DNA from 2 places in the Pseudomonas sp. GW822-FHT02E03 genome. Region 2 is predicted to be linked to the other one. Evidence: riboswitches for the same ligand, from Rfam matches in the RefSeq annotation. Region 2 holds a riboswitch; the other holds the start of a gene.
What was found. Region 2 has a riboswitch for cobalamin ahead of AC1RQB_RS10840 (CbtB domain-containing protein). Riboswitches for the same ligand answer to the same signal wherever they lie in the genome.
Positions count from the first base shown of each region.

Region 1: it holds a riboswitch for cobalamin, as region 2 does, so the genes downstream of both, cobO (cob(I)yrinic acid a,c-diamide adenosyltransferase) here and AC1RQB_RS10840 (CbtB domain-containing protein) in region 2, are expected to answer to the same signal.

Region 1 covers NZ_JBXAOA010000046.1:31,291-34,685, reverse strand. The annotation lists gene AC1RQB_RS24150 (cobyrinic acid a,c-diamide synthase CobB) at 1-1,174, opposite strand, end outside; gene cobO (cob(I)yrinic acid a,c-diamide adenosyltransferase) at 1,185-1,796, opposite strand; cobalamin riboswitch at 1,878-2,111, opposite strand; gene AC1RQB_RS24140 (hypothetical protein) at 2,284-2,868, shown strand; gene AC1RQB_RS24135 (PQQ-dependent sugar dehydrogenase) at 2,937-3,395, shown strand, end outside.
Region 2 covers NZ_JBXAOA010000011.1:7,607-11,001, forward strand. The annotation lists gene cobM (precorrin-4 C(11)-methyltransferase) at 1-356, opposite strand, end outside; gene AC1RQB_RS10830 (cobalamin biosynthesis protein) at 439-852, opposite strand; gene AC1RQB_RS10835 (CbtA family protein) at 849-1,556, opposite strand; gene AC1RQB_RS10840 (CbtB domain-containing protein) at 1,568-1,774, opposite strand; cobalamin riboswitch at 1,896-2,123, opposite strand; cobalamin riboswitch at 2,387-2,600, shown strand; gene cobW (cobalamin biosynthesis protein CobW) at 2,702-3,395, shown strand, end outside.

The DNA of each region.
Region 1 (3,395 bases), on a different contig from region 2:
AACCTCGAGCAATCGGCTCAAGATCAGTGCTGGTCAACGAGTGGTGATAGGTGTGCCCACGCAGCAAACCTTCCGGCAATTCGACCGCCTGCAAGGCCAACGCGGCAAGACGCTTCTGCATCACCGCCTCACCGGCCAGCAAGCCAACCAGTTCAGCGCGAGTGCCCTCGACATCGGTCAAGGAATCCAGCAGATACAGCATGCCGCCACACTCGGCCAGCAACGGTTTGCCCGCCGCGTGGTGAGCGCGGATCGCGGTCAGCATCGGCGTGTTTTGCGACAACGCTACATGGTGCAATTCGGGGTAGCCGCCCGGCAGATAGAGGCTGTCTGCCTCAGGTAACTCGCTGTCGCGGATCGGCGAAAAGAAAGTCAATTCGGCGCCCATGGCCCGCAGCAGATCCAGGCTCGCGCCGTAGGTAAACGCGAAAGCTTCGTCCCGGGCCACGGCAATCCGCACACCGGCCAGCAATGGTTCGGCTGCGATCATTTCAGGCGCGGCGAATTCCACGGCTGGCGGTAGAGCCACATCGCAACTGCTGGCCAGTGACTCGGCGGCTGCATCGAGACGCAGGTCGAGATCGTTCAATTCGCTGGCCTGAACCAGGCCGAGATGCCGACTTGGCAATTCGATGCCGGTCTCCCGGGACAGCGCGCCATACCAGCGCAAGCCTTCAGTCAGGCTGCCTTCGAGCAACTGCGCATGGCGCACGGTGCCGACCCGGTTGGCCAGCACACCGGCAAAAGGCAAATCCGGCTGATAGCGTGCAAGACCCAGGGCCAGCGCGCCAAACGTCTGCGCCATCGCGGTGCCGTCGATCACGCCGAGCACCGGCACACCAAAGTGCCGCGCCAGATCGGCGCTGGACGGCGTACCGTCGAACAGCCCCATGACGCCTTCGATGAGGATCAGATCGGCTTCACCAGCGGCCTCCCACAATAGACGCCGACTTTCTTGCTCGCCGACCATCCACATGTCGAGTTGATAAACCGGCGCACCGCTGGCGCGCTCGAGAATCATCGGGTCGAGAAAATCCGGGCCGCATTTGAACACGCGAACCTTGCGCCCCTGATTGCGATGCAAACGGGCAAGCGCGGCGGTGACGGTGGTCTTGCCCTGACCGGAGGCCGGTGCGGCGATCAGTACCGCCGGGCATTGACGATGGCTATTCATAAAGTGCAGTTCACAACTCGACGCCTTTTTGCGCTTTGATTCCGGCCTGGAAGGCGTGCTTGATCATGCCCATTTCAGTGACAGTGTCGGCCAGTTCGATCATCTCGGGCTTGGCGCCGCGACCGGTGACCACCACGTGCTGCATCGGCGGTCGCGCCTGCAAGTCGCTGAGCACCTGATCGAGATCGAGGTAGCCGTGCTTGAGGGCGATGTTCAACTCATCGAGCACCACCAGACCAATGGCCGGATCACGCAGCAATTCGCGGGACACCGCCCAAGCGGCTTCGGCGGCGGCGATGTCACGCTGGCGATCCTGGGTTTCCCAGGTGAAGCCCTCGCCCATCACATGAAAACGCACCTGCTCCGGAAAGCGTCGGAAGAACAGCTCCTCGCCGGTGCTGGTGCGCCCCTTGATGAACTGCACCACGCCGCATTGCATGCCGTGGCCCATGGACCGCGCAAGCATGCCGAACGCCGAGCTGCTTTTGCCTTTGCCGTTACCGGAAAGCACCAGCAGCAAACCGCATTCATTCGGCGAGTTGGCGATGCGTTCGTCGATCACCGCTTTTTTTCGCAGCATGCGCGCCAGATGGCGTTCGTCACGATCGGGGGTATCAGTCATGGGGGAGCTCTCCGTTGAGGCTGGATAACGGCGGGCAGGCACAAGAATAGACGGCAAGAAGCCTGGCATCGCCCACCGTGATGCCGTTGGATGAATCAGGCCGGTCTCCGGGCTCATGAGCGGCGTTTTGCCTGACTGCGCGCCTTCCCATGTTGACATCAACACAGTGGCTCAAGGCGCAGTCTTCTCTCATTTACCGTTGCGGGGGCAGCGCCGGGATCGTGATCATTCTTCACTGGAAGAAATTCACTCACCGGCTTCCCTGTTTCACTCTGTCGGCCACCGCCACAGAGCACCTGAAACAAGCCGCGAAGGTTAGAGGGTTGGGGGTGGAGCGTCAATTAAAGCCGGGGCGCCGCTGAGCGAATAACTGCCGCTGAGCGAATAACTGCCGCCGATCAATTAACTGACGCCAATCTTGTGCCACACTGCCAGCAGTGATATCAAAGAGCCACAACCTGACAACACAATAACAAGGGTGAGCCACATGCAAGGCATGATCATCAGCAATCCGAAGCTGGAATTCCTGCGGCCGGTACTGGAACGCTGGTTTGACTGTATCGACCGCTACAACACTGTGCGCGGCGATAACGATACACCTTACTGGTACGACGAAAACGCCAACCTCGGTCTGCTCTCCGCCGCGGCCTGGATGGCAGAAATGGTCACGCTGGCACAGACGTCGACCCGCAAACAGATCGAAGAAGGCGAACGCAACGCCCGCGCCGATCTGTTTATCGCCAGCAGCGAAGAACGCGCGTATCTCCAGGCCACCCAGCGCTGGCCACGGGTCAATAGCCTGAACCTGACGCAGGCACTGGCGGACATCACCAGTGACGCGAAGCGAATCAGCTACGCCAGCGATCTGAAACTCGGCTGTCTGTTTGTCGCGCCACAAAAAGCCCAACACAGCGCCACCCCGGAAGAACTCCAGGACATGGTCGACGACCTGCAAAAGCAACATACCTGCGCCGTGGCCTGGTATTTCCCTTACGCCTACCGCAAGTTGCGCAATGAAGCCGGCAACTACCATCCAGGCATCGCTGTTCTGCTCAAGGAAGCCCGCGGCTGACCGGTTGAACCATCGAACGTCTACGCTTCTCTATGATTACGTCAATGCATTCATAGGGAAGATCAGTAATGCGCAACCCCCAACTCGTTTTCATCATCGCGCTCGCCGGAGGGCTCGCCGCCTGTGGTGAAACCTCCAGCCTGCAAGTCTCGGATGGCACAGGCCCCTCGCCCAAGCTGCCAGAACCGAATAAAACCCTGATCCCGACGGTGAACATCGCCCCGGCGATCGGCTGGCCTGAAGGTAAGAAACCTGTCGCCGCGACCGGAACTCAAGTGGCGGCGTTTGCCGAAGGCCTCGATCATCCGCGCTGGCTCTATGTGTTGCCCAACGGCGATGTGCTAGTGGCCGAAACCAACGCACCGCCTAAACCCGATGATGGCCAAGGCATTCGCGGCTGGGTCATGGGTAAAGTCATGGGCCGTGCCGGTGCTGGCGTCCCCAGCCCGAACCGCATCACCCTGCTCCGGGACAAGGACCACGATGGCGTTGCCGAAACCCGCACGGTATTCCTGGAAAACCTCAAC
Region 2 (3,395 bases):
AAAAGCGCCGCGCAGGCGGCGGTGGCGGTGACGCCGGGAATGATTTCGAAAGGGATGTCGAGTTCACGCAAGTAGCGAATCTGCTCGCCAATCGCCCCGTACAGGCTCGGATCACCGGAATGCACCCGGGCCACGTCCTGGCCGTTGGCATGGGCGGTCTTGATCAGCTCGATGATCTGTTCCAGATGCAATTCGGCGCTGTTGACCACCTGTTCGGCGCGGTGGCCGTCCAGTACAGCGGCCGGGACCAGGGAGCCTGCATAGATGATGACCGGGCAGCTACGAATCAGCCGTTGGCCTTTGACGGTGATCAGTTCCGGGTCGCCGGGGCCTGCGCCAATGAAGTAGACGGTCATCGTCGTTTCCTGTCAGAAAAAAGGTATGGGCACGCTTCAGATGAAGATTGCTCATGATCGAAGGCGGGGATTATCGGGGATTTTACGCGGCGCTGGCCAATGCAAGGGTGGCCTGGGCGTATTTTTGTCGTGGAATCAGCAACTTTGCCGGTGCCTGAGCCAATTGTTCGGCCAGTGCCAGCGCGGCACTTTCCGCTACGCCGTAACAGCCGGTGCGTTCGAACGCGATGTCCGAGTGGTGGCTGAGTTGCGGTTCATAACCAGCCAACTGTTCGCTGCTGAAATACATCAATGGCAATGCCAATTGTTCGGCCAGTTCGATCAGGGCGGGTTCTTCGCGCTTCAGGTCGATACTGGCCAGGGCCTTGATCTCACGAAGCTCGATTTGATGGGCCTGTAACGCTTGATCAAGCAGCGCCCGCAGCGTGCTGACGGGGCAGCCGCGCTGGCAGCCCAGGCCGACCACCAGGGTCGGCGCTGCGCTGACGTCAGTCATGCGGAGTATTGGCCATCGCTTTTGCGGCGGAACAACCAGGCGCTGATCAGGCCCAGGGCCAGCCAGAACGCCATGTTGGTCAGCTGCGAAGCGATTTTGAACTGCGCTTCCAGGGCTTCTGGAGCCAGCATGGAGTGCACTTCCGGTTGTGGCGCGCCGATGACGTGCGGAGCGGCCAGAATCGCCACGCCGAGGATCTTCATCAGCCAGTGGCGGCTGAACACAATCAGCGCGATGCCGACAGCGGTGGACGCGGCAGTACCAATCCACCAGATCTGCCGTTGCGCCAGATCCGCCGCGGCAGTGCCCGGCAGCTCAGGTGGCAGGCCGAGGGTGGGCGCCAGCACGAACGTCGCGTAACCCGCCAGGCCCCAAAGCAGGCCCTGAGAGGTACGGCGTGGAGCGCGTAAGGTGTAGAGGCCCGCGAGCATCAGGGCGAAACCCACCGCTACCACCAGATTGCCGCCGGTGGTCGACAGCACGCGCTGCCAGCCGTCTTCAGGCGACCAGGCTTCGGCATCGTGGGTGTGAGCGGTGACAGCTCCCGCGGCGTGCTCGTGGATTTCAACCGCGGCCGGCTCGGATTTTTCGTAGGTCTCGGCCTGCAGAATCAGCGGAGCCACCCAGAAGCTTTGCAGCAGGGTCAGCAGCAGGGCGGCCAGCAGCCCGGTGAAACCTGCGGTTTGCGCAATACGCTTGATCATGTCAGCAGGTCTCAATGGCACGGGAATGCGGCGCTGTGACGGGTATCGTGCGCGGCGTTGTGTACCGCTTCGATGTGCGAGAAACCGGCGAAATACACAAGGCTGGCGCCAAGGATCGACGCACAAAAAGCGGCGGTCAGGCGTTGGCTCAGGGTAGTGGTGGTGCTGATCGTGCTCTTTTTATCGGTGTTGCTGGCGGTGCTGCTGATGATCGACATGGCGCTTCCCTCTGGTCTGTCAGCGGGTGAATAGAGCGCATGAAAACCTCCGTACGCCGGGGCACGCAGAGATTTCGAACAGCGCCCGCCCACCGCGGGTTTGTTATTCAGTGAACGTAAAAGTCACTTTGTGTTGCGGGCCGGTCTCCGGGCTCGCGAGGGGCAGGGCTTGTGCCCAAACCTGCAAGCATCACCTTCCCATGCCGTATGACGGGCACAGTGGATTTGACGCTTCACTCGCTTACCGTTGCGGGGGCAGCACCGGACTGACATGGCTTTAGAGTAAAGCACATGATTCACCGGTTTCCCGTTTCACCCTGTGAAGGGCACCCGTAACAAGGCGTGTAGGAGAGCATGGGCGGGGGTTGGGCGTCAATTGGCATGGGTTCTCGTTTGAGTTGATCGTTCCCACGCTCTGCGTGGGAATGCAGCCCGGGACGCTCCGCGTCCCTTTCACAGCCGAACGCGGAGCGTCCGTTGAGGCATTCCCACGCAGAGCGTGGGAACGATCATCATCGACACTATTCCTGTAGGAGCGAGGCTTGCCCGCGAAGGCGTCCTGTGAGTCACCACAGATCTGTGCACGGACATTGACCCGCCCCCACACGATGCGTAGCCTTGCGCTTTCGAGGTTCTTCGGCATTTGCCGAAGCTAAGAAGGGAACGCGGTCGATGCCGCGGCTGCCCCCGCAACTGTGAACGGTGATGTTCGCTGCCACGCCACTGCAAACCCTGATCCATCAGGTTCGCGGGAAGGCGCAGCAAACGCCAGTCGTACGATTGGCACACCGTCAGCCAGGAGACCTGCCTCGACACAGATTCTCACTACAACCGGGCGGGGTGATCCGGTGGCGGAACTCTTGCGCGCGCGCACCTGCCGCTGCGATTGTCGTCCCGTATGCCCGCCACCTTGCCAAAGGGCATCCGATGAAAACACTGGCCAAACTCCCCGTCACCATCGTTACCGGCTTCCTCGGCTCGGGCAAAACCACCTTGCTGCGCCACATGCTCGACAACGCCCAGGGCCGTCGCATCGCAGTGATCGTCAACGAGTTCGGTGAGCTGGGCATCGACGGCGAAATCCTCAAGCAGTGCTCGATCGGTTGCTCCGAAGAAGAAGCCAACGGCCGTGTTTACGAGCTGGCCAACGGCTGCCTGTGCTGCACGGTTCAGGAAGAATTCTTCCCGGTGATGCGCGAACTGGTCGCGCGGCGCGGCGACCTCGACCACATCCTCATCGAAACGTCGGGCCTGGCCCTGCCAAAGCCCTTGGTTCAAGCCTTCCAATGGCCGGAAATCCGCAGCGCCTGCACGGTTGACGCGGTGATCACCGTGGTCGACAGCCCGGCCGTTGCTGCTGGCACCTTCGCGGCGTTCCCGGATCAGGTCGATGCCCAGCGCAAACTCGACCCGAACCTGGACCACGAGTCGCCGCTGCACGAGCTGTTCGCCGACCAACTGGCCAGCGCCGACTTGGTGATCCTCAACAAGGCCGACCTGATCAGCGCTGAAGACCTGGCCCGCGTGCGCCTGGAAGTTGCCGAAGAACTGCCGCCAGCGGTGAAAGTCATCGAAGCCAGCAGCGGTCGTCTGCCACTGGACGTGCTGATCGGCCTCGGCG